DNA from 3 places in the Anaerostipes rhamnosivorans genome. Region 2 is predicted to be linked to each of the others. Evidence: predicted binding sites of a transcription regulator. Region 2 holds the regulator's gene; each other region holds the start of a gene.
What was found. Region 2 encodes Rex, which represses fermentation and respiration genes when NADH is low (regulators of the CRP and FNR family bind a similar motif). Its sites were predicted from a motif close to ATTGTTAANTANTTAACAAT; they were not measured.
Positions count from the first base shown of each region.

Region 1 (12,319 bases), 180 kb from region 2:
CTCTCGCAGGTCCTGCTGGTACAACTTCGATTTCTGCCGACAAGAAATCCTCTTCCTCAATTCCATATTCTTCTTGAAAGATCTGAATCATCTCTTTCTTTACGGCATCCTTTTCTTCATCCTTGGCAGGACGGCTTCCGATCAGGACATTTAAGTCTTCTCCTTCGATGACAACCTTGGCTTTTTTCTCCAGCTGCTGGCCGGATAAATGGATCAAAAGGTCCGTTACTCCGACAACCGGATCCGTGTCCTTCTCTCCAATGTTGATCTCCACTGTGGTCCCATCCTTTTTGATCACAACGCCGTGAAGAGCCAGGGGAAGTGTCACCCACTGGTATTTTTTCACTCCGCCGTAATAATGGGTATCTAAAAGTGCCATTTCTGTATCTTCATACAAAGGATTCTGTTTTAAATCCATTCTAGGGGAGTCAATGTGAGCGCCTAGAATATTCAGACCCTCTTCCATGGACTTGGAGCCGATCTGGAACAGAACAATGGTCTTGTCCATCCAAGTGCGGTATACCTTATCTCCCGGCTTCAGCTGTCTCTCCTCCGCGATAAAATGCTCCAGATCCTTGTATCCTGCCCTCTGCGCAAGCTTTACAGATTCCTTTACGCATTCTCTTTCAGTTTTACCATTCGTCAAATACTCTTTATAATCTGAGGCCAGAACTTCCAAGTTTTTTTTGTCTTCTTCGTTGTAAGAAAGCCACGTATTTTTTCGTTCCATATACAAGATCCTTTCTGTCAAAGTGGTTTTTATTTGATAGTATTACCCCATTGTTCTTCTTTAAATCCAACCAGTACGAAATCATCCCCGATCACCAATGGACGTTTTACCAGCATCCCGTCCGTAGACAGCAGCTCGATCTGTTCCTCTTCGCTCATCTGCGGCAGTTTATCCTTAAGCCCCAGGTCCCGGTATTTCATTCCGCTTGTATTAAAAAAGCGTTTGACCGGAAATCCGCTCTTATCGATCCATTCCTTTAATTCCTCCGCTTTTGGGTTGTTTTCCACGATGTGGCGGTCCTCATAAGAAACCTGATGCTCATCCAGCCATTTCTTGGCTTTTCTGCAGGTTGTACATTTTGGGTACTCTATAAATAACATACTCGATTCTCCTTTCGTTTCTTTTATTCTCCGGTTATCTTACCATAGATTAGCTTAGAAAAAAAGGCAGTTGATCCAGATTCTCAACAACCTTTTTCTTTCCCTTATTCTTTACAGGCAGAACTCATCCAGAGTCTTTCCGAGATACCACCAATAATCCTTTTTATCAATCGATTCTTTTGTGTAAACCGGCTCCTCGCGAATCACCTTGCCGTTCAGCGTATAAGCGATCTTTCCCACCTGTTCTTTTCTTTTCACCGGAGCGTCAAGACTTTTGGGAATCTGGCATTTGATATCCACTGTCTCCCCCTTTTTCAGCAGGACTGTCATACCGCTGCCTTTGGCCTCTATAGGCACTTTGCTGTCCAGCCCTCCGTTTACATACAGATCCTCCAATTTACTATAATCCGGGATGACTTTGTGGTAAGAATAATTTTTAGCCCCGTAGTCCACCAGTGTCCTGACATCAGACCATTTATAAGTCTTATGGGGAGGCCATCCGCAGGCCAGCACTACCGCGATCATCGTCATTCCATTTTTCTTTACTGCTCCCACATAGCAATAGCCTGCCTTGGAAGTAAATCCCGTCTTTCCGGAAACAGCGCCATCCATCATAGACAGCAACGCGTTGTGATTATTACACGTAAAGGTCCGTTTCCCAGAAACATCGTGAAAAGAATGACTTTTGGCTCTTGTGATATCCAGAAAATCCTTATTTTTAATACACTGTTTCATGATCATTGCCAGATCATATGCTGTCGTTGAATGAATCCCATTTTTATCCGTGCGGTCCAGGCCGTTGGGTGTTACAAAATGAGTTGACTTGGCACCGTAAGCTTTTGCCTCCGCATTGAGCTTTTTTGCAAAGTTTTCTGTCGATCCCGCTGCGTGTTCCGCTAAAATCACCGCACAGTCATTGTAAGATTCCAGCATCAGGCCATAGAGAAGGTCCCTTACTTTGTACTTTTCCCCGGCCCTAACCCCCAGATGCACCTGAGGCTGGGCGGCGGCATTTTTTGATACAGTCGCCTCTTCTTCCAGATTGCAATGCTTGATAATATACAGACAGGTTAAAATCTTTGTGGTGCTGGCATTGGGCATCTTTTCTTTGCCTGATTTCTCAAACATAACTCGTCCACTTCCGGCATCCATCAAAATAGCTGCCTTTGCATAAAGCTTCAGCGTATCATCATCTGCCTGGACTGTGTGAAATCCAAGCTGGAAACAGAAAAACAGAGACCATATAACACAGAATATCTTCTTCATTCTTTTCACTCTCCTTCAAGCCAAATATACAATTAATACTATATGATAAAGAAGATGAAAATATAACATAATCTCACGGTTTCCTGAAGACTACACAATTTTTCCCATTGGCTTTTCCCTTGTACATCTGTCTGTCAGCCAAGGTGACAGTTTCCTCCGGAGAAGAGCCTTTCTCCACCGGACTTACGCCGAATGTCATAGTGATCTTTAAGTTGATATCCTCATGGCAAAAAGAATGTTCCGCCACGGCATCACAAAGCTGCTGAATTTTTTGAATGGCTTCCTCCATGGATACATTTTGAAACAGATAGACAAATTCTTCTCCGCCCCACCGGCATACATCCACCTCTCTGCCGAGAAAAGAGCGCACCAATTCCGCAGCCTCACTGAGCACTTTGTCACCGCAGGAATGTCCCCATGTATCGTTGACCACCTTAAAATCGTCAATATCACTCAGTGCCAGTACTGTGGATGTGTCACTGTACTTTTTCATCCGTTCCAGAAAAGCATAGCGGCTCAGAAGGCCTGTGAGCTGATCATAGTTTGCCAGAGTGGTCAGGCTTCGGTTTTCATCCTGAAGTTCCTGACGGCTGACAGCCGCGGAAAGACTGGAGGAAACAGCCGCATATAATATGATCGTAAAACAAGCGCAGATGCTGTAGAGAGAGATCCAGACCGCCTCCGTCCCTTTCACCTCAAAAAAGCCTGGGTTCACAAATCCAATATAAAGCTTCAATGCCAAAAATACGAAGATCTCGAATGCCGCAAATACATACGGAACTCCTTTATGCTGAAACGGGCAAAAATACGTCAGAGATGTCATGGCAATTAAATAGACCCAGATCCCTATATCCCATCCAGCAGCCACGGTCGAAACAATGGCAAATACACAGACTTCCAGATGGATCGCGGTCACTGCAGTACGGTAATAACCTTTCTCTGAGATTATCCCCATGGTACAGTAAAAACAGACACTGGCCACATTATAAGCTGCCAGTACCCAAATCCCCGTTGCTATAAATATAAAAACATAAGAAAGATGTGCCAGGAGTGCCAGCAAAATGATCTGGCGGTAAATACGTCTGACGTATCTGTCCTCAGCTCGATCAGATTCTGTCATAGCCAACCCCTCCGCTGCCCTTCCAATACTTCTCCTCAAACTGCTGCGCCGGAATCGGCCTTGATATATAGAATCCCTGAATGCTGTCAGCCTCCAGAGAACAAACGGCCTTAAGCTCATCAATATATTCCACACCTTCCACGCAGACTGAGATCCCGACACTATGGCAAAGCTTTATAACTGCTCCGATAAAAGAGTGGTTAAAAACATGCTCAGAATCATTGATATAGGATATAAAAACCCTGTCAATCTTCACAATATCCGCAGGAGTCTGGGACAGCATGCCCAGAGATGAATATCCGGTACCAAAGTCGTCCATGGCAATCCGGATATGCAGATCCCGCAGTCTCTGGAACGTATCCTGCAGTGCAGGCATATCCGTGACAAAATAGCTTTCGGTCAGCTCCAGCACAATGTGCCTTGCATCTAAACGATAGGTATCCAGGAGCTGTTCTACGAAAGGAACAAAGTCTTTATCTATAAACTGTAGGTAGGACACGTTGATATGCATGATAAATCCCGGACAATTTGAAAGCCACCGGCTGCATGTACAGAATGCCTGATCAAGGATCCACTTTCCTGCCTGTATGATAAGCCCGCTGTTTTCAAGCAGAGGAATAAACTGAGCTGGTCCTATGGGACCTGCGCTAGGGCAGTTCCACCTCAAAAGAGCCTCTGCCCCAGTCAGCTTCAGCCCGTTTGAACTGACAAGCGGCTGATATACCAAAACAAAATCTTTCATTCCGTCCATGACACAGCGCTGCAACAGGCGGTTCAGTTCCATCATACGAAGTTCAGACTGCAAAAGATCAGGGAAAAAAACAGTGCATGTGTTCTTCCCCTTCTTTTTGGAAGCATCCAGGGCACTGGCCGCAAACTTCAGCAGATCTAAATAGTTGTCCGCATCTTCCCCGATCACGGAAATCCCGCCAGAGATGGAACAAAAATATGAGATGCCGTCGATCTCATGTTCCGCATTGGCATATAGATGGATGGACTCATAAAGTTCCTCTATATCGTCCAGGGAGATATCCGGGCATACGATGGCAAATTCATCACCGTCAAACCGGAAGATCTCTGATTTCGGCGGCAGCATCTGCTGGATATTCTGTGCCATCTGCCTCAGCACCAGATCTCCGAAAATGTGGTCCTTTAGATTATTGATCTGCTTAAAATCATCCAGTCCAAGAAGAAGCAGTCCTCCCCCTCTGTTCCCCTGCTCCAGCAGATCTTCCACTCGTTCTTTGCATTTATCCTCTGTAAATAAGCCCGTAGTCCGGTCAATCTTTCCTTTGCTTCCGATTGGTGTGACTACCCCTGCAAAGGATACTGGGTTATCATGTTCGTCTCTCTTTAACAGTCCCCGGCATACTACCCAGACATATTCATTATTTCTGTTTCGGACTTGATACTCTACGTTATGCTTGTCCGTAAGGCCGCTGAGCATGTCATCCACAGAATCAAAATAACGCTTCTTATCCTTATCGTGAATTAATTCTCCCCATAGAGGAACAAGACCGGGTACAAGAATCCCCGGCAGCTCAAAATCCTGCAGCATGTTCTCAGAGATAAGCGCCTCATCCGTCCTCATATCTATGATATATATGTAATCCTCTGTGCTGTTCACTATGGCTTCATAAAAAGCCTGGCCGTCAATCTGGAATGAAGCAGCTTCTTCCGGATATCTATCCATAATCCATCCTCCTCGTAAGAAAAACCCTCTGCAGAAATCCCTGGTCCTGAATAAAATAATTCTTAATGATAAATTACCATATTTTAGTGAGAAGGGCAAGCAGAGCGGGCCCCTGACACTCTCAAAGTTTCAGGATCAATACAGGGAGCGGCGGATGATTTGCTTTATTGTAGAAGTCCTGTTTCACCACAAGATAATTACTGTCATCCAACTGTTTTAAAACCGCAAGCACGCTGTCCTTCTCTTCAAATCCTGTATCCCCTCCACTGTAAATGCAGATGCTCATGACACCTCCTGTCTTCAGCAGGTCAAGTCCTGCAAAGATCGCTTTTACGGTACTGTCCGGCCTGGTGGCAATGCTGTGGTCCCCTCCAGGCAAGTATCCCAGATTAAACAGGATTGCCTGAACCGTTCCCTTTTGGGCATACTGATCCATGTTTTCATGGCTTTCCCTGACCAGCAGCGGATCATAACCTTTTAAGTTAAGTCGTTTCTTTGCCGCTGCCAGGGCTTCCTCCTGTATATCAAAACCGATCACCCGGCTAGTTAAGCCGCAGAGATACTCCGTATCCCGCCCTGTTCCTACAGTTGCGTCAATGCAGAGGTCTCCCTCTTTAATAAAACGCTTTAGCTCCTGCTGTACCCACTGTGTGATACTGACCCTCATTTCCCTTACCTCCCGTTTCTATCACAATAAAATGGATAATCTCCCGTAAGTCTTCTTTATTCCATAGGGAGGTTCGAAGAACTTTCCTATGGAATAAAAAACACCTCCAAAGCAGAATGGTCACTTGCCATGTCTGCTTCGGAGGTATCATACCATTTTAATCTCTGTTCCTGCCAGGCTTAGTAATAGCAGGCAACCGGTGTTCCCGCCTCAATCATATTATATAGAGTTGCTGCCGCATAGGGTGGCATATTTACACATCCGTGGGATCCTCCAGAAATATACTCACTTCCTCCAAAGGAAGATCTCCAGCTTGCATCATGAAGTCCAACATTCCCGTTAAACGGCATCCAGTATGAAACTGGGGAAGCATACCCCTGGCCGCTCAATGTAGCATGGCGCTGCTTATATAAAACAAACGCTACACATTCCGGTGTTTTTCTTCCTGCCTCCATCTTTCCAGTCACTACAGAAGATGAAAATACAATCTTTTTGTTTTTAATATAGAAAACTTCCTGCTGTCCCATATCCACTTCGATATAGGTGTCTCCGATGTCTCCCTGATAACCGTCATATACCTTTGCCTTCTGGCGCCAGTACGGCTCCCTGGTCTCCACCGTTCCTTCTTTCAGCATCTTCTTCACAGCGGCTTCTTCCTTGTCACGGCTCATTCTCCAGCCGTAAGGTCCGCCGAAAATCTTCTTGGTCCGTCCATCATGGGTCTTAAAGGTATGCATCGTTCCCATAGTGTTATATTTGTACGCAAACTTCATAACCCAGGTTTCCATCTTTTTCATATCAATGGTAAAGTCCGTGTGGTTTTTGATTTTAAACCACTTGTGGTAGACCTCTTTGTCAAGGACAACCTTCTGCTTTCCAAACTTATATGTAATGCTTCCTTTTAGAGAATCGTTCATCTTATCATTCAGAGTTATGATCTCTTTGCTCTTGCTTGTGTATTTCGGAGCCTCATAAGCCCCCTCCTTGTCCAGATCTACAACAGAAACACCGCCTTCTACGGCACTCTGTATCAACTTCTCGGTCTGATCCTTCTTTAAGACTGTACCGATTTCTTCCTTTTGGATCTGAAAAGCTCCGTCTTTGTAGACAGGCTTGGCATTGCGGATTTTAATGATGTTTTTCTTTTTGAAGCAATCAAGGTTCTTGAATGCCTTTTGAAATGCTGCCTTGTCATATGCAAACATATCAATATCTTTGTACTTCTCTGCGCCGAAGATCCCTTTGATCCATAACAGGGAACTCTGTCCGTCTTTGATCTTTTTAATCTCATCTTTGCCGGTAAAGGAAACCTTGAGCACGCTGCTCTTTAAAATCTCCTGTTTCCCTTTGCGCTCTTTTACTGTCAGCGAATAACCGTCTGCTTTCTTCTTAAAAATGTCTGTTACTTCATCAACTGTCTTATTGGAAACATCGACACCGTTGATCTTTGTCCCATATGTAAACTTTTTACTGAAATATACCGCGATACAGCAGTAAATCACTACAAGAATCCCAACTGCAATAAGTGTGTAGTGTTTCCAAGTGAATTTTTTATGTTCCATAAATGTCCTCCTAAACTTAGTATCTAATTATAGTACAAAACCTGTAAAAAGACCACCTATTTTTAAAATTATTTTACTTGTGTTTCTTTTATGCCAATGGTACAATAGAACAGTATGTTAATAAATTAACAGATAAAGACAGGAGGATTACTTATGTCATTCAAGGAAGAATACCAAAAGAAACTTAAAACTGCTGACGAGGCAGTAAAAGCTGTAAAATCCGGTGACTGGCTGGAATACGGCTGGTGTGTTACCACTCCGGCAGCTTTGGACAAAGCTCTGGCAAAAAGAATGCCTGAGCTGGAAAACATTAATATCCGCGGCGGAATTGTCATGTGGCCATTGGAGATCACGAAGATTGATTCTCCGGCAGACCATTTTACATGGAATTCCTGGCACATGGGCGGACTTGAGAGAAAATGGATCAACGAAGGCTTTTCTTACTACGCACCGATCCGCTACTCCGAACTTCCGGGATATTACCGCAATTACATCGACCATGTAGACGTTGCCATGATGCAGGTGGCTCCTATGGATGAACACGGTTTCTTTAACTTTGGACCGAGTGCATCCCACTTATCTGCAATGCTTGAAAAAGCTGACTGTGTTATCGTAGAAGTCAATGAAAATATGCCTCGCTGCCTGGGCGGGTTTGAAGAAGGGGTACATATTTCCAAAGTAGATATGATCGTTGAGGGAGAGAATCCTGCCATTGCAGAACTTGGCGGAGGAGGACCTGCTACAGATGTGGATAAGGCTGTCGCAAAACTTATCGTAGACCAGATCCCTGACGGGGCATGTCTCCAGCTTGGTATCGGTGGAATGCCGAATGCAGTCGGTTCCATGATCGCAGAGTCCGACTTAAAAGATCTCGGTGTCCATACAGAAATGTATGTTGATGCGTTTGTTGATATTGCTAAAGCCGGAAAGATCACTGGTGCCAAAAAGAATATTGACCGCTACCGCCAGACCTACGCATTTGCGGCAGGAACCAAAAAGTTATATGACTACTTGAATGACAATCCAGAATGTATGAGTGCTCCTGTTAACTATACAAACGATATAGCGAGAGTTTCTTCTATTGATAACTTTATTTCCATCAACAATGCGGTAGATGTAGACTTATACGGACAGATCAGTGCTGAATCTTCAGGGATCAAACAGATCAGCGGTGCAGGCGGACAGTTAGACTTCGTTATGGGAGCTTACTTATCCAACGGAGGAAAGAGTTTCGTATGCCTTTCTTCCACCTTCACAGACAAAGCCGGAGAAATGCACTCCCGTATTCTTCCTACTTTGCATAACGGCTCTATCGTAACTGACACCCGTGCCAACGCCCATTACATCGTAACGGAATATGGAATGGCCAACATGAAGGGACTCTCTGCATGGCAGCGTGCGGAAGCTCTGATTAACATTGCCCATCCAGACTTCAGAGATCAGCTGATCAAAGATGCTGAAAAAGCAAAAATCTGGAGAAAATCGAACAAATAGATGCTTCTTGATATAGATTCTCATTTGTTTCATTTTCGATGAATATTTTATCCTCCTTTGTTAAACTATACCTACAAGGTATAAAAATAAAGGAGGATTTTTTTATGATAAATAATAGAAAAGCTGCCATCATTGGCTGTGGTTTTGTAGGTGCTTCCACTGCTTTCAGCCTGATGCACCAAGGACTGTTTACGGAACTTGTACTGATCGATGTAAATGCTGACAAAGCAAAGGGTGAGGCCATGGACTTAAGCCACGGACGTCCTTATGTGGATACATCAAAAGTTTACGCGGGCACATACGATGATATCGCGGACTGTGCACTGATCATCATAACGGCCGGTGCCAACCAGAAACCGGATGAGACCCGTCTCGACCTGGTCCATAAAAATGTTGGCATTTTTAAATCCATCATTCCGGAGATCACAAAGCGGAATACAGAAGGGATTCTTCTCGTGGTGGCAAATCCGGTGGATATTCTTACTTACGTGACATTAAAGCTCTCCGGTTTTCCTAAAAACAGAGTGTTCGGTTCCGGTACAGTGCTGGATTCTGCCCGGTTCCAGTATCTGCTCAGTGAACATCTGGAAGTGGACAGCGGAAGTATACAGGCTTTTATTATTGGTGAACACGGCGACAGCGAACTGGCTGTTTGGAGCGGTGTCAATGTATCCGGCGTTGCCATCAATGATTTCTGTGAGCTGCGCGGACATTTTGACCACGAGACATCCATGCGCAGGATTCTTGACGATGTGAGAAACAGTGCCTACGAGATCATTGAAAAGAAAGGTGCCACCTACTACGGTGTTGCTATAGCCGTAAGCCATATCGCAGAGAGCATTATCCGAAACAAAAACTCGCTTCTTCCGGTCTCCAGCCTCTTGGAAGGTGAGTATGGCCTTTCTGATCTCTGCCTGAGTGTACCGACGATTGTCAATAAAAACGGGGCGGAGCAGGTCATTGAGATCGAACTGAATGAGGAAGAAACTGACCTGCTGAATCAATCTGCAAGCCAGCTGAAGGAAATACTTGTGTCCCTGGATCTTTAGTATTTACCGGCCGCTCTTTTGTGTATCTCAAAAAGTACAGCAGAAAATATTTACATGTTTTATCATCTGTGCTATTGTAGGATTCAAACAAAAATACGTGTTATTTTTAGAGGATTTATACAAAAAGTGAGGTCATGTTATGAAAAAATATCTCTTATCCGGCTGTCTTGCCCTTTTTCTTGCCGCTTCTCTGAGCGGCTGCGGTACAGCCCATATAAAACCACAGGGATTGAGCGACAGCCAGTACCGTTTAGGACTCAGAGCCATTGAGACAACTGACAAATATTTAGGAGCTGATCTTTCAAAAGATTTGGCAGACAGTCAGCTTAAGCATATTGAAAAATCATTTGAACAGTTCCATAAAAGCAATAAAAAAACGGTTACCGCTGTAGATTCCCAGATTGAACGGCTGGGAGACTGCTTATCGACAGAAAAGGTTTCTGATAAAACAGTCACTAAGGTAAGAAATCAGTTGGCAGAAACTTTAAATCAGAATCCTGTTAATCTAAAATAGTTTTAAGAACGAACTCCGGCCATTTTGTTGGCCGGAGTTTTTTCACAATTTAATTTATACAGGGTATGAAATATCAATTCCAACCCATGTAATATCACCCGACAGCACACTTCCATCCTGAAGCTTTCTGACCCATTCCAATGTTATATTACCAGAACTCAAAACAAGGTATCGGCTCATCGTGCCGCCTGTCGCAGCATTGGTGAAATAATAGTACGATCCACTCGTAATCCTAAAACCAGCAGGTAACGTAGTAATTACTTTTTGTGAATCACCTGATTTTCCAGTCACTTTAACAACACCACTAACATATACAATACCATTTTTTCTTCTATATTTTAGCGGTTGAACTGAACCAGAAAGATTATAGACACCTGATGCCAATGGTGCGTTTATCCATCCTGTATCTGCAAGCTGATTTTTAATACTCTGGATATTTGTATTTGCTGTTTTTAAGTCATTGACGGTAGAATTCAGATTAATGTTTGTTTTCTCTAAATTAGTATTCAATACGATAATACTGTCATCAAGCTTTTGAGTAGATTTTTTTACATTGTCAATTTCCTCCGATTGAATCTGGTATTCTTCAATCCTGACCAAACCTTTAGAATTTACCATCACCTCAAATGGCGCCGTATTTGAGGTCTGAAAATAAAAGTCCCATGTGATAGAGAAGCCCGGACTTTCCGATACTGCAGGTATATCCTTCCCCTTCGTGGCCTGGGCAATGCAATATAAGATTTCTCCTTCATCTGGATCCTCTGCATAAAATCCAATCTGCCACAGTTCATATCCCTCTTTTAAATCCTTATTCTCCAGCAGCACCGGAATAATTGTTTGATCTCCCTCAGTTCTTGCAGGCTGAAGAGTGATATCTCCCCTTTCTTCCGTTACATCTGTCTGCTGTCTCAGATTTACAGCCGGTACACTACCCGCCCCAGTTTTGGCACCTGTAATCTTCAATGTCTGCCCTTGCATAAGCTTTGCCTGTAATGCGGCTCCCTTATCTGTTAAAACCGTGTCTTTCCAAATGTTCATAATATTTACCTCCCAATGATTGATATTTCTCATCAAGAACTATATCATGATCTTTTGGGGCAGTGTGGGCAATGTCAGCTTTGTATCCGGCCTTCGCCTGTTCTTTTACTGAACCAACGAGTGATATTTTAAAAAATGAAATAAATAAGTTCGGTTTTTCAGAACTAAACATAAAATATTATTTAAAATAATCAGGCCAGAACATCTGTCCGACCTTATTACCAGTATAAAACAGATAATAGATGAATAAATTCCTATTTTCTAAAAAACTTGTCTCCATTCTGACCAGCCAGCTCCACCCGCATTATACGTTCTAGCAAACATTTTTGACCCATCTACTACAAATGCTATTTGAATAATCCCCCCAAATCCACTATTCATAACAAGTAAAGTCAGCCACTCGTAAATCGGCAGACATTCAGTGGTAACATCAGGATTTATTGTAAAACACCCATTCTCTATAACATTGTTAAGATTTTTAACCCCAGTAGACTTTTTACTTAAATTTGTTTCTTTAGTACTTATATCTACGTTTATAGCATTTAAATCCGCATTTAGTTCTTTAAGTCTTCCATCAAGTTCATGAACATCCCCTTTCAGACCATGAATCTCCCCCTCATGAACCTGATACTGCTCAATACTCACCAGCCCTTTTGAGTTTAAATTCACCTCAATCGGCACCGTATTTGAGGTCTTAAAGTAAAAATCCCATGTGATTGAAAATCCCGGCCCTTCTGCCGCAGATTCACTAACGGTACTTTGGCACCTCCCGTCATGACTTGTGTGATATGTAACGTCTGTCCCTC
Region 1 is NZ_CP040058.1:2,210,057-2,222,375, forward strand. It holds gene AR1Y2_RS10965 (aminopeptidase) at 1-730, opposite strand, end outside; gene AR1Y2_RS10970 (arsenate reductase family protein) at 760-1,110, opposite strand; gene AR1Y2_RS10975 (D-alanyl-D-alanine carboxypeptidase family protein) at 1,222-2,376, opposite strand; gene AR1Y2_RS10980 (GGDEF domain-containing protein) at 2,450-3,496, opposite strand; gene AR1Y2_RS10985 (bifunctional diguanylate cyclase/phosphodiesterase) at 3,483-5,189, opposite strand; gene AR1Y2_RS10990 (tRNA (mnm(5)s(2)U34)-methyltransferase) at 5,311-5,856, opposite strand; gene AR1Y2_RS10995 (L,D-transpeptidase family protein) at 6,036-7,418, opposite strand; gene AR1Y2_RS11000 (butyryl-CoA:acetate CoA-transferase) at 7,572-8,912, shown strand; gene AR1Y2_RS11005 (L-lactate dehydrogenase) at 9,017-9,961, shown strand; gene AR1Y2_RS11010 (GTPase) at 10,101-10,475, shown strand; gene AR1Y2_RS17810 (hypothetical protein) at 10,530-11,513, opposite strand; gene AR1Y2_RS11020 (pyocin knob domain-containing protein) at 11,775-12,182, opposite strand; gene AR1Y2_RS11025 (hypothetical protein) at 12,179-12,319, opposite strand, start outside.
Region 1: a site for Rex is predicted at 7,532-7,551, ahead of AR1Y2_RS11000 (butyryl-CoA:acetate CoA-transferase). Genes of this name have one in related genera too.

Region 2 (8,631 bases):
CGTAGCTGACCCCTTCCCCCGGCTCCACTTCCTTTACATGGATCACGTGGCTGATCAGGGAAAGGGCCGGCCTCAAATCAATGGCCGACTTGTCTACCTCTTCGGAGGGATACAGTCCGTAGGTAATGATCCCGGAACGCACCATATCCATACGGCAGTCGCAAAGATCCATGATAGCGGCACTGTTGGAAACATGCTTGACCGGGATCTCGATTCCTTTGTCCTCAAGACTCCGCACAAATTGATCAAATAGCTCCTTCTGATGTCTGGCCGATGTCTTATCTTCCTCATCCGCGCATGCAAAGTGGGTGAAGATGCCCTGAATCTTTATATTCGGAAGCTTTTGTATCCGCTCCACCTGCGAAACGGATTCCTCCGTCGGTTTAAATCCAATCCGGTTCATTCCAGTGTCCACCTTGATATGTATGTTTGCATCTTTTTTCATCGTCACCGCAAACTTGGAGATTGCCTCCGCCATATCATAGGAAAACACCGTCTGCTCTATCTCATGCTGAATCAAAGAGGCATACTGGTATTCTGAAGTATAACCCAGGATCAGTATGGGCTTTGTTATTCCCTGTTTCCTCAGGGCGATCCCTTCCTCTATGATCGCCACTGCAAACCCGTCAACGCCGATCTTGTTTAATGCCTTTGCCACCGGAACTGCCCCGTGGCCGTATCCGTCCGCCTTGATCACCGGCATAATCTTCGTGTCCGTTCCAACAATGTTCTTTATCTCACTGATATTGTGGCAGATCGCATCCAAGTCTATGGCTGCATACACTCTATAGTATTGATTCATCATTGATTCCTCCTAAAATACTGCTGAGAGCTTCTATGATGTCGGAAGCCAGCATACTGTCATATCCAAGTCTCTTTGCGGCCTCGTCTCCCGCAAGGCCGTGGACGTACACACCCAGAGCCGCAGCTTCCAACGGTTCCATGGCCCGTCCTAAAAGGCTTGTGATGATGCCGCCCAGCACATCGCCGCTTCCTCCCGTGGCCATTCCGTGATTTCCGCTGCAGTTGTAGTAAACAGGCTCATCTGCTGACACTACCAGTGTTGTGGCATCTTTGAGCACCACCACACTTTGAAACAGGTCCGCTGCACGATGTGCTGTTTCAGGCAGGTTTTCTTTCACCTCTTCTGCTGATGTCTCCAGCAGTCTTGCTGCCTCCTTAAGATGCGGTGTCAAAATGCACCCGGCCGGATAATCGATCCGCAGCTTGTAATGGCTGACCGTATTTAAACCGTCTGCGTCCAGAACAAGTGGTTTTGTTCCGTCGGACAGTACGGTTTCTAAAAGCCTTTTTGTCCGCTCAGATACGCCCATTCCAGGACCGAATAAAATACAATCACACCATCTAAGAGAAGCTTTTAGATCTTCCTCTGCCCCGAACAGCACTTCCGGAAGCATGGACAGAAGGATCGGGCGGTTGGAGGCGTGGGAAATCACCTTTACCAGCCCGCTGCCCATGCGCAGGGCACTTTTTGCCGCGAAATAGGCCGCTCCTGACATGGATTCATTGCCTGCAACGATCAGGACCTTCCCATAGGTTCCTTTGTGGGAATCTGCGGTCCTTTTGGGCAGTCTTTTAAGATCTTTTCTGTCATAAGTAAATCCCCGGGCATATTTTTTTAAAGTCTGGTCAAAGAAACCAATCCTCTCCACAAAAAGCCGGCCTGTATGATCCTTGCCCGGATAGAGAAGATGCCCCGCTTTTGGGCCTCCAAACGTCACTGTGGCATCCGCTTTGACAGCACACCCAAGGACCTTTCCCGTATCCCCGCTGATGCCTGAGGGAATATCCACGGACATTACCTTGGCTTTGCTTGCATTGATTGCCTCTATGGCAGTACGGTACGAACCAGAGATCTTTCTGGAAAGCCCCACACCGAACAGCCCCTCCAGGATCCAGTCATAATCATTATAGTTGACACTGGTTTCCGCCTCATAACCCAGTCGGTTTAAGATGCCCAGCTGGGTCTTTAAGTCTTTGGATGCCTTTTCAAGATTTCCTACCACCGCGAAATCTACTGAGTAGCCTTCCTCCAAAAGAATCCTGGCCGCCGCCAGCGCATCCCCTCCGTTGTTTCCGCATCCTGCCACGGACAGAATCCTGTCCTGTTTTTGGACAGAAGCCTTAATCCTGCCAGCAATCTTTTCGCTGGCCCGCTCCATCAGTACAAGGCCCGGCACTCCGATGTCTTCTATTGTTTCTTTATCCACGTTCTGCATTTCCTGGTTTTTTAATACATATTTCATAGACATTCTCCTATGACAAAAGCCTGTGCCAGTTCTCCTGTATTAGTGATTGACACATGAAACTTTGTGATCTTTTGAGCCGAAGCCATCTGTTTGGCTCTCCCTGAAAGTTTTAAATAAGGCGCTCCTTTTTCATTCCGTAACACTTCGATCTCATAAGGCTCCAATCCGAAGAAGCCGGTTCCAAATACCTTGGAAACGGCTTCTTTAACTGCAAAATTCCCAGCAAGAGTCGTACTGTCTGAGCCCGCGTACGCCAGTTCTGATTCTGAAAATATCCGGCTGAGGCCTTTTTTCCTCTCAGTCATCTTCTGAATCCGCCCAATCTCAACAAGATCAGTCCCAATTCCCACGATCATGACGCTCCTCCCGTCTACTCCCCGGTGTCTTCGTTGTCTTCCCGGCTGTGGATATTGTAAGTCAGTGTCATGAGAGATTCTGCCAGATGCACGTTTTCTACGGTAACGCTGTCCGGCAGTGTAAGATCCACCGGCGCAAAATTCCAAAAGCCTTTGATGCCCCAGGATGCCAGCTCTTTGGCGATCTTGGGCGCCTGGTCCTGCGGAAGTGTCAGAGCAGCGATCTTGATCTCATGATTTTTAATAAATTCTTCCATATCATCGATATCGTGAACTTCCACGCCGTGCACAGTGATGCCGATCAGTTTCGGATTCACGTCAAAAAGCGCGATCACCTGGAATCCGATGCTGTTGTTGTTGAAATCCTGATAGTTGGCCAGTGCCTGGCCGAGATTACCCGCGCCCACGATGATCATCTGGTTACTCTTATCAAGCCCCAGGATCTTACCGATCTCCACATAAAGATTTTCCACGTTATATCCGTATCCCTGCTGCCCGAAACCTCCAAAATTATTGAGATCCTGGCGGATCTGGGATGCAGTCACCTTCATCCGCTCACTCAGTTCTTTGGAGGAAATCCTTGTAATGTTCTTTGCTTTCAAGGCTCCCAAATAACGGTAATATCTAGGTAATCTCTTTATAACTGCCGGTGATATATTCTTATCCATTGATGACATTATTACCCTCCCACTTATTTTATCAACTTCCTAAATTAAATAAATTATATAAGATTGTCTAATATCTGTCAAACTTTTAGTGCGTTTTTTCAGAAATTATGTTATGCTAATAAAGAATTTTTATTGCTAAGAAGTTTTGAAGGAGTACACTATGGTTTTATCTTGTCAGAATATACATAAAACTTTCGTTGACCAGGAAGTCCTGAAAGGAATATCCTTTCATATTAATGAAAAAGACCGTCTTGCCGTGATCGGATTAAATGGGGCTGGGAAATCCACCCTTTTAAAGATCATCATGGATCAGATGACCCCCGACGAGGGAGAGATCCACAAGAAAAAGGATGCCGAGATTGGTTATCTCGCACAGCACCAGGACCATACTTCCTCCCTCACCATTTACGAAGAGCTTTTGACCATCAAGCAAGATGTGATCGAACTGGATAAAAAGCTTCGGTCCCTGGAACAGATGATGAAGCATTTAAGCGGCAAAGAGCTTGAGGATAAGATGGAGGAATACACCAGAGCCACCCATTTATTTGAACAGAAAAACGGGTTTGCCTATGAAAGTGAAATCACTGGTATCTTAAAAGGCCTTGGTTTTAAAGAGGAAGACTTCCAGAAGCAGATCGCAACTCTCTCCGGTGGTCAGAAGACACGGGTTGCCCTGGGAAAGCTTCTGCTCATGAAGCCTGAGATCCTTCTTCTGGATGAGCCCACCAACCACCTGGACGTGGAATCTATTCAGTGGCTGGAAACTTACCTAAGCCACTATGAAGGAGCTGTGATCTTAGTCTCCCATGACCGGTATTTCCTGGACAAGATCGTCAACAAGGTCATGGAGATCGAGGCTGGACATGCCATGCTCTTTGATGGAAACTATTCTGCATTTATCCAGAAAAGAGACCAGGTAAAAGCCATTCGGTTAAAGGAATACGAAAACCAGCAGCAGGAGATCAAACATCAGAAAGCGGTCATCGAAAAACTCAAACAGTTTAACCGGGAAAAATCGATCCGCCGTGCTGAGAGCCGTGAAAAAATGCTCGATAAGATCGACGTGATCGAGAAGCCAATGGAGATTGACGGGAAAATGCGCTTTTCCATCGAACCGTCCATTGTCAGCGGGAATGATGTCCTCACTGTGGAACATCTGGAAAAAAGCTTTGGGTCACATACGTTGTTTTCCGATATCGATTTTGAAATCTTCCGGGGAGAACGTGTGGCGCTGATCGGCGCCAACGGTACTGGAAAAACCACCATGTTAAAGATCATTTGCAAGCAGATGGCAAAAAACAAAGGACAGATCAAACTGGGCTCCCAGGTGTCCATCGGATACTATGACCAGGCCCAGGACAACCTGCACCCGGAAAAGACCATCTTTGACGAAATATCAGATTCCTTCCCAGAACTGACCAATACAAAGATCCGCAATACCCTGGCTGCTTTTCTTTTTAAAGGAGAGGATGTCTTCAAACTGATCTCCTCCTTAAGCGGCGGGGAAAAGGGACGGGTATCACTTGCAAAGCTTATGCTCTCCCGTGCTAATTTCCTGATTCTGGATGAACCGACCAACCATCTGGACATCCATTCCAAAGAAATTCTGGAATCCGCCTTATCCCAATACACAGGAACTGTTTTGTATGTCTCTCATGACCGTTATTTCATTAACAAGACCGCCACAAGAATCCTGGAGCTTTCTCCTTCCAAAGGGCTTCACTCCTATTCCGGGGATTACCAGCATTATCTTTTTGAAAAGGAAAAGGAAGGAACAGAGGAACTACAGACAGCCGAAGGTGAAAACGTCTCAGACACCAAGCTTAACTGGCAGAAGCAAAAAGAGGAAGAGGCAAGGCGCCGCAAAACTAAAAACCGGCTGAAAAGGGTGGAGTCGGAGATTGAACGGCTGGAAGAGGAAAACACAAAACTGGAAGAAGAAATGTGTCTCCCGGAAAACGCTGTAAACACACAAAAGCTGCTGGAACTCTCCACAGCCAAAGCCCAGAATGACCAACAGCTTGAAACATTTTATGAAGAGTGGGAAACCCTCTCTGAAGAAACAGAGTAGCAGATAACGTTGTTTAGCACTGCTGCCAACGCGCATTTCATACCCTTCGGGTGAGCGTGCTCCGCACTGGCAGCTCGTTAAAAATAGTGTAATATCTCACGAAAGGCGCCAATCTACGCTAGTTTTTCTCCGCTGTTGGAAGGAGGCCTTTCCAGAGCCGACTGAGAACAATGGAGAAAAACTTATAGCATTTTTTCGTTTGTTTGTTTATAATAGACAGAGTACCATTTTTAGGAGGTTACAAAATGAAATTATTATCATTCGCCGTACCGTGTTATAACTCTCAGGAATATATGAGACACTGCATCGATACTTTACTGATCGGTGGTGACAAAGTCGAGATCCTGATCATTGACGATGGTTCTACAGACAATACCGGCATGATCGCCGATGAATATGAAAACAAATACCCTGGCATCTGCCGTGCAATCCATCAGAAGAACAAAGGGCATGGAGGTGCCGTGAATACCGGTATTGCCCATGCCAAAGGAATCTACTTTAAGGTCGTGGACAGCGATGACTGGGTAAACGAGCACGCTTATGAAGAGATCATGAAGAAATTGGAGACATTTTACCGTCAGGGAACGATTGTTGATATGTTTATGTCCAACTATGTCTATGAAAAACAGGGCGTGAAGAAAAAGACGGTCATTCACTACCGCCATTCCATCCCTATTGAGGAGCTGTTTACATGGGATGATGTGAAGCGTTTCCCACTGAGCCAGTACATTTTAATGCACTCCGTCATCTACAGGACTTCTCTGCTCCATGAGTGCCGCTTATGTCTGCCGGAGCATACATTTTATGTAGACAATCTATATGTGTTTAAACCGCTTCCTTATGTGAAGACGATCTATTACCTGGACGTGAATTTCTACCGATATTTTATCGGCAGGGACGATCAGTCTGTCAACGAGAACAATATGATCAAAAGAATTGATCAGCAGTTCTTTGTCACACAGGCAATGATCGACTACATGAGCAGCTTTGAGCTTGTGAACAAACCATTATACCGCTATATGAAACATTACCTGAGTATCATCATGACTGTCTCTTCTGTGATCGCCATCAAATCCGGCACCCCGGAGCACATTCAGAAGAAAAAAGAGCTGTGGAGATACCTAAAAACCAAAAACAAAAAACTTTACCGTCAGATCCGCGGATCTCTGGTAGGAAATGCCGTAAACCTTCCGGGATATGGAGGGCGGAAAGTCGTTATCGCAGCCTACAAAGCAGCCCGGAAATTTATCGGCTTTAACTAAGAATTATAAAGATGACATTGGATCCTTATCGGTTTCAATGTCATTTTCTATTATCTGCTCTGTTCTTCCCTCCACTATAACACCAGGCTTTTTGTTTGTGCTACCATGAAGATAGAAACGGAGGTGGAATCATTATGAACACTTATAAAACATCTGAAATCGCGTCCATGATCGGAATACACCCAAACACCGTAAGGCTGTATGAAGAATCTGGGCTGATACCAAAACCGGAGCGTCAGGCCAACGGATACCGTATCTTTACCGATCTACATATTGCCCAGCTTCGGCTGGCCCGTCTGGCTTTCCAAATCGAGGTACTGCAGAACGGCCTTCGGAAAAAAATCGTACAGATGGTAAAGGTATCTGCCTTGGGGGATTATGACACGGCACTTCTTCTGACCAACGAATATCTGGACCAGATCCGTAAGGAACGCTTTAACGCGGAAGAGGCCATAGAGATCGTAAATCAGATCATATCCGGCGAGAGTTCAGAAAACACTCTTTCCCTTAAAAGGAAGGAAGTATCCGAACAGCTAAACATCACGATGGATGCCTTAAGAAATTGGGAGATGAACGGCTTGCTTACAGTCAAACGGAGACAAAACGGATACCGGGTGTATACTGGAGAGGATATCAGACGGCTTAAGATCATCCGTTCCCTGCGCTGCGCAAATTATTCTTTAGAAGCGATCCTAAGAATGCTCTCCCACCTTTCTAAAAATCCAAGGGCAGATATCAAATCGATATTGGACACGCCGAAATCCGATGACGATATCATCGCTGTGTGCGATAACCTGATCTCTTCTCTGGCAGATGCGGAAGAAAACGCCATAGACATGATCCGCATGCTAAAAGAAATGAAAAAATTTTTTTCCTAAACCCTCCACTTTACCACCAGCGTTTCTGTTGGTGGTATTCTTTTGTTACAAAAAACAAGGAGGTATCAATCAATGCAAGAAATCATCAAAGTCAGTCAACTGACAAAAACATACTCCGGGACTCCTGCGGCAGATCAGATCAGTCTGTCGGTAAACCGAGGAACCGTATTCGGTCTGATCGGCGCCAACGGTGCCGGAAAGAGTACTGTGATCGAGTGTATGTTAGGCACGAAAAAAGCTGACAGCGGCAAAATCTCCATTCTTGGAATGAATCCGCTTAAAGAAAGAAAAAAACTCTTTGAGAAAGTGGGAGTTCAATTTCAGGAAACAAATTATCAGGACAGTATTACCGTACAGGAGCTCTGTCAGGTCACTGCTTCTCTTTACCATGAAGCTGAGGATCCCCTGGAGCTTCTTTCCAGGTTTGGAATCGCGGATAAACTGAAAACCCAAGTAAAGGATTTATCCGGCGGTCAAAGACAGCGTCTTTTCATTATCCTTGCACTCATCCCAAAACCTGAAGTGGTTTTTTTGGATGAATTGACAACAGGGCTTGACGCCAGAGCCCGTCGGGAAGTTTGGAACATTCTTTCCCTGCTCAAAGAAAGCGGACTGACAATTTTTCTCACATCCCATTTCATGGACGAGATCGAAAAGCTATGTGACTGCATCTGCATTTTGAAGAAAGGAAAAATCATATTTTACGGCACCGTGTCCGAAGCAATCGACTCAAGTCCCCACAGTCGATTTGAGGACGCTTATCTTTGGTATACTGACGAGGAGGAACTGACATATGAAAACTTATAAGACAATGCTGAAAAATGAGTTAAAAATATCCCTGAGAGGTATGGATATGGTCATCTTTGCGATCTGCGTCCCAGTTGTGGCCCTGGCTCTCATCGGAATCCTTTACGGAAATAAACCTGCTTTTTCAGGTGCGGAATTTACTTTTCTGGAACAGTCCTTCGGGGCTGCTGCCACAATATCAATCTGCGCGGGAGGAGTCATGGGGCTTCCGCTGGTAGTGTCGGACTACAGAAACAAAGGAATATTAAAACGCTATAAAGTCACGCCGGTACACCCTTCCATGATCCTGCTGGTACAGGTGACAGTCTATACCTTATAT
Region 2 is NZ_CP040058.1:2,035,654-2,044,284, forward strand. It holds gene alr (alanine racemase) at 1-802, opposite strand, end outside; gene AR1Y2_RS10110 (NAD(P)H-hydrate dehydratase) at 786-2,267, opposite strand; gene acpS (holo-ACP synthase) at 2,264-2,626, opposite strand; gene AR1Y2_RS10120 (redox-sensing transcriptional repressor Rex) at 2,641-3,303, opposite strand; gene AR1Y2_RS10125 (ABC-F family ATP-binding cassette domain-containing protein) at 3,455-5,365, shown strand; gene AR1Y2_RS10130 (glycosyltransferase family 2 protein) at 5,611-6,627, shown strand; gene AR1Y2_RS10135 (MerR family transcriptional regulator) at 6,762-7,505, shown strand; gene AR1Y2_RS10140 (ABC transporter ATP-binding protein) at 7,578-8,312, shown strand; gene AR1Y2_RS10145 (ABC transporter permease) at 8,299-8,631, shown strand, end outside.

Region 3 (12,319 bases), 400 kb from region 2:
GATTTAAAAAAGAGTGATCTTCCAGATGAGATCAAACAAATGCTCAAGGAGAAAAAGAAATTTCATTCTGTAGAAGAAGTTTATCATTTCCTTGAGTCTTACAGCAGTTAGCACTATAATCTAAGGTAGAAGAAAAAATTCATTACAAATAGATTGAGGTGACCGGAATGAAGAGAGTTTTTTTAATCGTACTGGACAGCTTTGGCATCGGGGAAGCGCCGGATGCAAAGGATTTCGGAGACGAGGGCAGCAATACACTGCGGGCAGTTTCCAAAAGCCAGTACTTTGACCTACCGAATCTAAGCAAGCTGGGATTGTTTTCGATTGACGGCGCAGAAATTGACGGTGAGAGGCAGGAGATCATTCCTATCGGCGCCTATGGGCGGATGACAGAGCAGTCCAAGGGCAAGGACACCACCATTGGCCATTGGGAGATTGCGGGAATTATTTCCAGACAGCCGCTGCCCGTCTACCCGAAAGGATTTCCAAAAGAGGTGACAGAGCTTTTTGAACAGGAGACCGGAAGAAAGATTTTATGCAACCGTCCTTATTCTGGCACAGAGGTGATCAAGGATTACGGAGATGAGCATGTAAAGACAGGAGCGCTCATCGTATATACATCAGCAGACAGTGTGTTTCAGATCGCAGCCCATGAAGAAGTGGTGCCGCCAGAGGAATTATACCGATACTGCAAAATAGCCAGAAAGATTTTGACAGGCAAGCATGGCGTAGGCCGGGTCATTGCCCGCCCGTTTGTCGGCGAAAGCGGAAATTACACAAGGACATCCAACCGGCATGATTTTTCTATCGAACCGCCGAGGGTGACCATGCTGGATCAATTAAAGGAAAAAGGCCTAAGTGTGATCGGGATCGGAAAAATCCATGATATTTTCGCAGGAAAGGGATTGACCGAGTTTTCGTTTTCTAAAAATAACGAAGACGGAATCGAACAGACAAAAGAATGGATGAAAAAAAAGTTTGAGGGTCTCTGCTTTGTCAATCTTGTGGACTTTGATATGCTCTATGGACATCGCAATGATGTGGATGGCTATGCAAAAGCTCTGACCTATTTTGACAAGCAGCTTCCGAAGCTGATTGGACTTATGCAGGAGGGTGATATCCTGATGATAACAGCAGACCATGGATGCGATCCGTCGACACCGTCCACAGACCATTCCAGGGAATATACACCGTTTCTTATGTATCACCACGGACAGACAAAAGGGGTAAACTTAAAAACGAGAAAAACATTTGCGGATATCGGGAGCACTGTGTTAGACTATTTTGGTATAGAATCAAAATTAGACGGAACCAGTGTTTTGGAGGAAATAGATGAAATATGATGTAATCATCGCAGGAGGCGGAGCATCTGGTATGACGGCAGCTATCACAGCGGCCGGCAGAGGATGCTCCGTCCTTGTGCTGGAACGGATGGAAAAACTGGGGAAAAAGATCCTGGCAACAGGCAACGGACGGTGCAATCTGACCAACAGCTTTCTGGACCAGGACTGTTACCGGGGAGAAAAACCGGGCTTTCCCTATTCGATGCTGGAACAATTCGGGGTACCTGAAACCCTGGATTTTTTTCAGTCCATGGGGATGCTTACCACGGATTTAGACGGTTATTACTATCCTGCATCCATGCAGGCATCCACGGTAGTTGACACATTGGCCGGTAAGATAAAGAGCCTGGATATTGATGTGAAAACAGAGGCTTTAGTTGAGGAAATCAAAAAGATTAAGGATACATTTTATATAAAAAGCGGAAAAGACCAGTACCAGGGCAGAAACGTCATATTGGCAGCCGGTGGAATGGCACAGGAGAAGCTTGGAAGCAACGGAAGTGGCTACGGATTGGCAAAAAGCCTGGGGCATACAGTGACGGATCTGTTTCCTGCTCTGGTGGCGCTGGAGTCTGGAGAACCATTTTTTAAATATTTGGCAGGGGTCCGCAATGGATCCAGCCTCTCTGTTTATGTGAACGGTCAGAAAAAAGTCTCACAGGAGGGAGAGGTCCAGTTTACCAAATATGGAATATCGGGGATACCGGTGTTTCAGGTCAGCAGGTACGCTATTGACGCTCTCAGAAAGAAAAAGAAAGTGGAGATCATTTTAAATCTGATGCCGGAACAGATCACATTGAAGGAGATGATGGAATATTTCCGTAAGGTGGGAAGTTACAAGACGGCGGAGGAATTTCTTCAGGGATTTATGAATAAGAAATTGGCATTTACTGTGCTTAACCGTCTAAAGATCCGCCCTGAAACCAGTGTAAAAGAACTTGGACAGAAGGAACTGAGACAGATCCGCACGATGATACAGAAATTTACGGTTCCTATTTCGGGGTACAAAGGGTTTGATATGGCACAGGTCACTGCAGGCGGGGTCTCTGTGAAAGAAGTTATGGAGGGAACCCTGGAATCTAAGATCCACAGGGGACTGTATTTTACTGGAGAGATCCTGGATGTGGACGGTACCTGCGGCGGTTACAATTTACAATGGGCTTTTACCTCAGGGTACATAGCGGGAAATCAGATAAAGGCGGGAAATCAATGATCAGAATCAGTCAGATAAAGCTTCCGGCAGTACACACAAAAAAACAGCTGGAACAGAAGATAAAGAAGGAAGTACATTACGCGCAGTTTCAAACCTATGAGATCTTTAAACGTTCTTTGGATGCGAGAAAAAAAGATCAGATCAGCTATGTGTATACAGTTGACGTAGAAATGGAGCGGGAGCAGGAGTTTCTGAAAAGAAACAAAAATTCTAAAATAACAAAAGTAGAAAAGAAACAGTATCATATCCCGGTGTGCAAAAAAGAAATCCCGGCACGTCCTGTGGTGATCGGCATGGGGCCGGCCGGATTGTTTGCCGCCCTGGTACTGGCTGAAGTCGGATTAAAGCCGGTGCTTGTGGAGCGGGGAAAACCCGTGGAGGAGCGTATGAAGGATGTGGATGCCTTTTGGGAGACCGGGGTCCTGAATCCTGAGTCCAATGTCCAGTTCGGAGAAGGAGGTGCCGGAACCTTTTCTGACGGTAAGCTGAATACCGCAGTGAAAGATAAGTTTGGGCGGAACCGGTTTGTGCTGGAGACCTTCGTAAAGTACGGAGCTCCGGAAGAAATCTTATATGACGGAAAGCCTCATATCGGTACGGATCTGCTCTGTAAAGTGGTGGCAAATATGAGAGCTGCCATCTGCCATGCAGGGGGAGAGGTTTTGTTTGAGAGTAAGGTGACGGACATCCGGACAGAGGATCACAGACTGTCTGGCCTGGTCATTAATGGCGCAGAATTATTGGAGTGTGAAGCGGCAGTGCTCGCGGTGGGGCACAGCGCCAGGGATACCTTCGAAATGCTGTATGACAGAAAACTTTTTATGACTCCAAAGTCCTTTGCCATCGGCGTGCGGGTGGAGCATCCGAGACAAAGGATCGACGAATCCCAGTATGGAAAAGCGGCAGAGAGCGGGAAACTGCCCACAGCGTCATATAAATTAACGTACCGGGCATCCAATGGAAGAAGCGTTTATTCCTTCTGCATGTGTCCGGGAGGATTTGTGGTCAATGCATCCTCTGAAAATGGAAGGCTGACGGTCAACGGAATGAGTAACCATGACCGTATGGCAGAGAACTCAAACAGCGCGATCATTGCCAGTGTGACACCGGAGGACTTTGGCGACGACCATCCGCTTGCAGGTGTCAGCTTTCAGAGAAAATGGGAAGAGAAAGCTTATCAGGCTGGCAGGGGAAGGATTCCGGTCCAGAAGCTTTCCGATTTCAGGGAAAACAGGGCGAGCGAGTGTTTTGGAGCCATTCTTCCGAATACAAAAGGGAAAACGGCATTTGCAAACATAAGGGAGTGTCTCCCAGATGAAATTTCTGAAGCGATCTTGGAAGGTATGGATGCTTTTGAGAAAAAGATCAGAGGATTCTCAGATGGGGACACTGTTTTAAGCGGGATTGAGGCGAGGACCTCTTCGCCGCTCAGGATGGAGAGGGACGAAACTTTTCAGGGCAGTATCCCTGGCATTTACCCGTGTGGAGAAGGAGCCGGATATGCAGGAGGAATCACGTCTGCGGCCATAGACGGCATAAAGACGGCAGAACAATTAATCGAAAATATGGGTAAAAAATACAACATATTGTGATAGAAAATATCTGGACACACAATATATATAGGTTTATAATAAGGGACAGAATATGTGAAAGGGTGAAGATAAATGAAAGTTATTAAGAGAAATGGCAGTAAAGTGGAGTTTGATCCGGCTAAAATTGAACTTGCCATCTTAAAAGCAATGCGGTATGGAAGCGGAGTGGTAGACGAGAAATGCGCAAAAGATATTTCCTTTGAGATCCATGAGCAGCATCAGGGAGATGAGGATATCAGCATTTATCGTATTGAGGACCAGGTTTTTGAAAAGCTGATCGAAAAGCAGCAGATTCTCACAGCCAAAGCTTACGAAGGCTACCGGAAGGTCCGGGAGTTCCAGAGAGAGACCAATACCATTGATAATGAGGTGTTTGGGATCGTGACAGGGGAAAACCAGGAGGCCCTGGATGAGAACTCCAACAAGGATCCGAATATCCTGGCAACCCAGAGAGACTTGATCGCCGGAGAATTTTCCAGGGACTACTGCCGGCGAATGATGCTGCCGCCTAAAATCGTTCAGGCACATGATGACGGGATCATTCATTTTCACGACATGGATTATTATATCCAGCAGATGCACAACTGCGACCTAGTGGACTTAAAGGATATGTTCAGAAACGGGACTGTCATAAACGGAAAACTGATCGAGACGCCCAAGTCTCTTCAGACGGCATGTACGGTGGCGACCCAGATTGTACAGCAGGTGGCCAACGGACAGTATGGCGGCCAGACCATATCTTTGGCGCATATCGCTCCTTTTGTGAGAGTCAGCTTTGAAAAGCATAAGGATAAGGTTAGAAAAGAAGGAGAGATGATCGGCAAAGCATATACGGAGCAGGAAGTGGAGCTGATCGCAAATGACCGCCTGCACGATGAAATCGTATCGGGAATCCAGACGATCCAGTATCAGATCAACACCTTTTCCACCACCAATGGTCAGGCGCCGTTTTTATCTGTATTTATGTACATAAGCGAAGAGCCGGAATATGAGAAAGAGACGGCAATGCTCATTGAGGAGATGTTAAAGCAGCGCTATGAAGGTATGAAAAATCCGGTAGGGGCCTATGTGACACCTGCATTTCCGAAGCTTTTATATGTACTGGATGAAAATAATGTTCCGAAAGACAGTCAGTACCGGTATCTGACGGATCTGGCAGTCAAATGTGTAGCCAAGCGCATGATGCCTGACTTCATATCTGCAAAAATCATGAGAAAGAATTACCAGGGGGAAGTTTTCCCATGCATGGGCTGCAGAAGCTTTTTGGCTCCATGGAAGGATGAGGACGGAAATTATAAATGGTACGGAAGATTCAACCAGGGTGTTGTGACCATCAATTTGGCCGATGTAGGGCTGTCCGCAGAACAGGATATGGACAAGTTCTGGAACATTCTTGAGGAAAGGCTGAGCCTTTGCAGAGAGGCCTTGATGCTCCGCCATGAAAGCCTCAAGGGAACATTATCCGATGTGAGCCCGATCCACTGGCAGTTTGGTGCCATTGCAAGGCTGAAGCCGGGTGAGACCATCGACAAGCTGCTGGAAGGCGGATATTCCACTCTTTCCCTTGGCTATATCGGACTGTATGAGTGTGTGCTTTCTCTTCTTGGGAAAAGCCACACAACAAAAGAAGGGGATGAGTTATCTGTCGAGATCATGAAACGTTTGAGAGGCGCATGTGATCAATGGAAGGAAGAGACGGGACTTGGATTCAGTGTATACGGAACACCAGCGGAGTCAACAACCTATACATTCGCACGAAGCCTGAAGAAACGGTTTGGTATCGTGGAAGGCATCACAGATAAAGATTACATCACAAACTCTTACCATGTAAATGTGACAGAACCCATAGATGCTTTTGAAAAGCTTGGATTTGAAGCTAAATTTCAGAGCATTTCCTCTGGCGGAGCCATCAGCTATGTGGAAGTGACCAATTTGAACCAGAATCCAGAAGCCCTTTCCATGCTGATCGACTATATGTATGACACTATCCAGTATGCAGAAATCAATACCAAGTCTGATTACTGCCAGGAATGTGGATTTGACGGGGAGATCCTTCTGGATGAGAATTACGAATGGTACTGCCCAAACTGCGGCAATAAGAGCCACAAGACCTTAAATGTCTGCCGCAGGACCTGTGGATATCTGGGCGACAACTTTTGGAATAAGGGAAGGACCCAGGAGATCGGGGAGCGCTTTGTACATTTGGATAACCAGATGCAAGAGGTGAACTGATATGCGGTACGCACAGATCAGAAAAATTGATATTTCCAACGGGACCGGCATCCGGACGTCCCTGTTTGTGCAGGGCTGCAGAAGAATGTGCAAAGGCTGCTTTAATCCGGAAACATGGGATTTTAACGGTGGATTGGAATGGGATGAGCATTCAGAAGAACAATTCCTTACGCTGACCGGAGGAGAACATATCACAGGCGCCACCATTCTGGGAGGAGAACCCATGGAGCCTGAAAACCGTGAAACCGTCAAGGAAGTATTAAAAAAACTGAAACAGCGGTACCCCGAAAAAACTACTTGGATGTATTCCTCCTATTTATACGCGGAGATCATGGATTTTGATCCGGAGGTTCTCAGGTACCTGGATGTTTTGGTGGACGGTCCTTTCGTAGAAGAACAGAAGGATTTGAACTTAAGATTCCGCGGCAGCAAAAACCAAAGGGTGATCGATGTGCAGGCATCCCTGAAAAATGGAGACGTAGTGCTTCTTGATTTCTAAATATAAACGAAAATCCAGTAGATTATGGATGAATGGCTCCAGAGCATTTTGCTTTGGAGTCATTTTTCGAGATTTAATGGACACGTTGAATCGCTTTTCCAATTTTCACGCTCAAAGTGCTGTCCGCCGGAAGTGAGAACAACGTCGAATTTTCAGCCATAGAACATTGATTTTTTTTAGAAAAAGGATTACAATAACGATAAACTGCGCTGATGGAAAATCAGCAGGAGAGGACAGGATCACTTCGCATGGAAAACAGAGAAAAACTAAAGAATAAGAAACGGATTATAGTAAAAGTAGGGACATCTTCCCTGATTCATCCAAAGACAGGACAGCTGAACCTGTTCCGTCTGGAGAAGCTGGTGAGAGTTTTAACGGATCTCCACAATGGCGGGAAGGACGTCATTCTAGTGTCATCAGGAGCCATTGGGGTCGGATTTAAAGCACTGGGCTTAAAGGAACGGCCCGATTCTCTGCCGATGAAGCAGGCATGCTCTGCCGTGGGACAGGGACAGCTGATGATGATCTACCAAAAGCTGTTTGCGGAGTACAACCAAGGCTCTGCACAGATATTGATCACAAAGGAAACCATGCTGAACGATAAACGCAGGTTTAATGCCAGAAATACATTCAACCAGCTGCTCAGTTTAGGCATCATTCCCATTGTAAATGAAAATGACACGGTATCCACGGAAGAGATCGAGTTCGGAGACAACGATACCTTATCTGCGGTGGTCACTGCGGTGGTGGAAGGAGATCTTTTGATCCTGCTGACGGATATCGATGGATTATATACCGATGACCCGCATAAAAATAAAAGAGCAAGACTGATCTCAGAGGTGCCTGTGATCACCGAAGAGGTGGAAAACATGGCCAAGGGCGCTGTCACCAAAGTGGGGACTGGAGGAATGGCAACAAAGATTGCGGCGGCTAACATTGTGACCGACTGCGGGGCTGATATGGTGATCGCCAACAGCCGGGACTTTAATGATCTGAATAGGATCGTGGACGGGAAAGACATCGGAACACTGTTTTTGGCCCATAAGAGAGAACATTTTGATTTCAGAAAGTATTTGACAGAATGTCCGTACTTAAATTCATAATTTTTACTGGAAAGGAATAGTATGAACGAAGACAAGATTAGAAGAATCAATGAACTGTATCATCTGGAAAAGTCCGTTGGGCTTTCGGAAGAAGAAAAGAAAGAACAAAAGAAACTGCGCACAGAGTATATCCAGTCTGTCCGGGCGAATCTGCGCGGCCAGCTTGATAATATCAGTATAAAGAATGAGGACGGAAGCGTTACTCCGCTGAAGCCGAAAGGAAAGCACTGAGATAAAGCAGGGAGGTTGTTATGTTAGAGCAATTAGGAAAACAGGCAAAAGAAGCATCTGTGATTCTGGCCCAGGCAGCCATGAATGACAAAAATGAACTGCTCCGGGAAGCGGCAGACCAGCTGGTCACAAACCAGAATTACATTTTATCTGAGAATGTAAAGGATGTGAAGGCGGCCATGGAGAGGGGCATGTCAGAGGCATTGGTGGACCGGCTCACCCTGACGGTGGACCGGATTGAGGGCATGTCAGAAGGCCTTCGGCAGGTAGCGGACTTAGAGGATCCCATCGGGGCTGTCACAGAGATGAAGCCCAATAAGAGCGGACTGCTCATAGGAAAAAAGGTGGTACCTCTTGGCGTTGTGGGGATTATCTATGAGTCCCGCCCAAACGTCACCGCAGATGCGTTTGCCCTGTGTTTTAAGACGGGGAATGCATGTCTGCTCCGGGGCGGCAGCGATGCTATACATTCCAATATCGCTATAACAAAAGTCCTCCAGGAAGCCTTGGAAAAGAAGAAGATGCCGATATCCAGCATCCAGCTTCTGGAAGATACAAGCAGGGAGACTGCCACAAAGATGATGCAGATGAACGAATATATCGATGTGCTGATTCCAAGAGGCGGGGCAGGGCTGATTCAGAGTGTTGTAAAGAACAGCACCGTGCCGGTGATCGAGACGGGAACCGGCAACTGCCATACCTATGTGGATGAGTTCGCGGACCCTGAGATGGCAGTAAATATCGTGGTCAATGCCAAAACCCAGAGACTGGGAACTTGTAATACCTGTGAATCCCTTGTCATCCATAAGAATGCCGTGCAGACTCATCTGCCGGCTATCGTGGAGGCTCTGCTGCAAAAAGGTGTGCAGGTCAGGGGAGACGAGAGAGTCATGGCGGTCAATGACCAGGTGTTGAAAGCTTCCGAGGAGGACTGGGGCACAGAGTATTTAGATGCTGTGATCTCTGTAAAGGTGGTCGACAGCTTCGATGAAGCGATTGAACATATCAACCGCTACAACACAAAACATTCAGAGGCTATCATCACAGACTCCTATTCCCGTGCTCAGGAATTTTTAGACAGGATTGATGCGGCGGCCGTTTATGTGAATGCCTCTACCAGATTCACGGACGGGTTTGAGTTCGGATTCGGGGCAGAGATTGGAATCAGTACCCAGAAGATCCATGCCAGGGGGCCTATGGGACTGAACGCCCTTACGACCACCAAATTTATTATTTACGGAAACGGGCAGACAAGGCGTTAGACAAAGGATAATTTCAAAGGAGGAGTTTCTCAAGAACGGGGGACTCCTTTTAGATTGATAATATATTCACATATAAAATCCCTGATTGTTTATTTTTTAGTGCAAAATATAGAAAAAAAGAAAAGAATGGACATATTATAGTGAAATTTATGTTATTTCATGGGATTTTGATTGTGAAAAAAATGTCGAGAGTTGATTTTGCATGCTAAACAATTTATCATAAAGTATATGGAAATTTAAGAAAAGAGAAAGGAAGGCTTAAAAATGGCATTGTTTACATTTAGCGGCGGAGTTCATCCGGATGACGGGAAAGAATACGCAAAAAATTCCCCAATCACGGAATATCTGCCAAAAGGAGATGTTGTTTTACCTGTCGGCCAGCATATTGGAGCACCTGCGAAACCGATCGTACAAAAGGGTGACCAGGTACTGGCGGGACAGAAAGTAGCGGAAGCAGGCGGTTTTGTATCCGCAAATATTTTCAGCTCTGTTTCTGGAACTGTAAAAACAATTGAGCCGAGAGTGACTCCTGCCGGAGCAAAGGTAAATGCAATTGTAATCGAGAACGACGGAGAGTTCAAAGAAGCGGAATTTAAGGCAAAGCCGTATAAGGAAATGACCAAGGACGAGATCCTTGCCGCCATCAAAGAAGCGGGGATCGTGGGACTTGGAGGGGCAGGATTCCCTACCCATGTAAAACTAGCTCCGAAAGATCCTGATGCCATCGAGTATATCATTGTCAACGGAGCAGAGTGTGAGCCTTACATAACTGGAGATTACCGGATCATGATGGAAACTCCGGAGGTCCTCGTGGAAGGGCTGAATATCGTACTGGATTTATTCCCAAAAGCAAAGGGGATCATTGCGGTGGAGGACAACAAAAAAGATGCCATTGCCAAAGTGAGCGAGTGTGTCAAAGGAGATTCCAGGATAACAGTAGCCGAATTAAAGACTAAATATCCTCAGGGAGCAGAGCGTTCCCTGATCTATGCCACCACCGGAAGAGCGATCAATTCCAGCATGCTGCCGGCTGACGCAGGATGTATTGTGGATAATGTTGCGACCATTGTTGCCATCAAGGATGCGGTGAAAGAAGGAAGACCTCTATTCAGACGCGTTGTGACAGTGACTGGGGATGCCATTGAGAGTCCGAAAAACCTTCTTGTGCGTACCGGAACCAATGTCAATGAACTGATCGAAGCAGCAGGAGGATTCAAAGGACAGCCTGAAAAGGTGATCTCCGGAGGACCGATGATGGGAATGGCCATGTTTACCACGGATGTCCCGGCGGTCAAGACATTTTCCTCTCTGCTGGCATTTACAAAAGATCCTGTATCAGCAGTGGAGCCTAGCAACTGTATCAACTGTGGGCGCTGTGTCAGTGTCTGTCCTCAGAAGTTAATGCCGGCAAGGTTGTCCGTTCTGGCAGATAACAACAATTTTGAAGCATTTGAAGCGCTTCACGGAGATGAGTGTGTGGAATGCGGGTGCTGTTCTTTTATCTGTCCGGCGAAGAGAAACCTGGCACAGTCAATGAAGACAGGACGTAAGCAGGTCTTGGCAAATCGTAGAAAGAAGTAAAGGAGAGGTACATATGAACGAAACATTATATCGTGTTTCAGCAAACCCGCACGTAAGGGACAAAAGCTCAACACAAAGCATTATGCTGGACGTAATCCTTGCATTACTCCCGGCTACAGTTTTTGGTATCTATATCTTCGGTGCATCTGCGGCTGTGACTATTGCGGTTTCTATCGTTACCTGCGTAGCTGCCGAGTATATCTATCAGAAATTAATGAAACAAAAAGTATCAGTAGGTGATTTAAGCGCGGTCGTAACCGGCCTTCTGCTGGCACTCAACCTGCCGGCAGGCGTTCCATTCTGGATGCCGGTACTGGGCGGTATATTTGCGATCATCGTCGTAAAACAGGTTTTCGGAGGATTGGGCCAGAATTTCATGAACCCTGCATTGGGTGCCCGTTGTTTCCTGATGATCTCCTTTGCGGCAAGGATGACTACATTTACCTATGACGGAGTGACCACAGCCACACCTCTGGCCCTGCTGAAAGCAGGAAAGAGCGTAGATCTTGGAAGGATCTTTACAGGATTTATTCCGGGTACGATTGGAGAGACATCTGCCGTACTTCTGATCTTAGGCGGCATTTACCTTGTATTAAAGAAAGTTATCTCACCGATGATCCCATGTATCTACGTGGCAACGGTGGCTGTTTTTGTATTGCTTTTTGGAGGACATGGCTTCGATCTTACTTATATGGCGTCTGAGATTTTTGCAGGCGGACTGATGCTCGGCGCGATCTTTATGGCAACCGACTATGTGACCTCACCGATCACTTCCAAGGGCAAGATCATCTTCGCCGTTCTGTGCGGACTTCTGACCGGTATTTTCCGTCTGTTCGGGCCGATGGCAGAGGGTGTTTCTTATTCCATCATCATTGCGAACCTGATTGTTCCTCTGATTGAGAAGATTACAGTTCCGACACCGTTTGGAATTGTGAAGGCAAAAGGAGGCAAAGACAATGAATAAAAGTTTAGTAAGCGATTGTATTAAATTATTTATCATCACTCTGGCTGCCGGCCTGATCCTTGGTTTCGTCTACAACGTGACCAAAGATCCGATTGCAAAGCAGGAAGAAAAGACAAAACAGGAGGCGTACAAAGCAGTATTCAAAGACGCGGACCGTTTTGAAGCAGTGAAATTAAATACAAAAGAGATCAGTAAAGCTTTGAAGGCAAAAGACCTTGGACAGAATACAATCAACGAGATCGCCAAAGCAGTTGACAAGAACGGAAAAGAACTTGGATATGTTTTCTCTGTGACAAACC
Region 3 is NZ_CP040058.1:1,630,979-1,643,297, forward strand. It holds gene AR1Y2_RS08090 (hypothetical protein) at 1-111, shown strand, start outside; gene AR1Y2_RS08095 (phosphopentomutase) at 168-1,343, shown strand; gene AR1Y2_RS08100 (BaiN/RdsA family NAD(P)/FAD-dependent oxidoreductase) at 1,333-2,556, shown strand; gene AR1Y2_RS08105 (NAD(P)/FAD-dependent oxidoreductase) at 2,553-4,148, shown strand; gene nrdD (anaerobic ribonucleoside-triphosphate reductase) at 4,221-6,380, shown strand; gene nrdG (anaerobic ribonucleoside-triphosphate reductase activating protein) at 6,382-6,879, shown strand; gene proB (glutamate 5-kinase) at 7,128-7,982, shown strand; gene AR1Y2_RS08125 (DUF896 domain-containing protein) at 8,004-8,213, shown strand; gene AR1Y2_RS08130 (glutamate-5-semialdehyde dehydrogenase) at 8,234-9,475, shown strand; gene rsxC (electron transport complex subunit RsxC) at 9,740-11,056, shown strand; gene AR1Y2_RS08140 (RnfABCDGE type electron transport complex subunit D) at 11,070-12,020, shown strand; gene AR1Y2_RS08145 (RnfABCDGE type electron transport complex subunit G) at 12,013-12,319, shown strand, end outside.
Region 3: a site for Rex is predicted at 9,529-9,548, ahead of rsxC (electron transport complex subunit RsxC). Genes of this name have one in related genera too.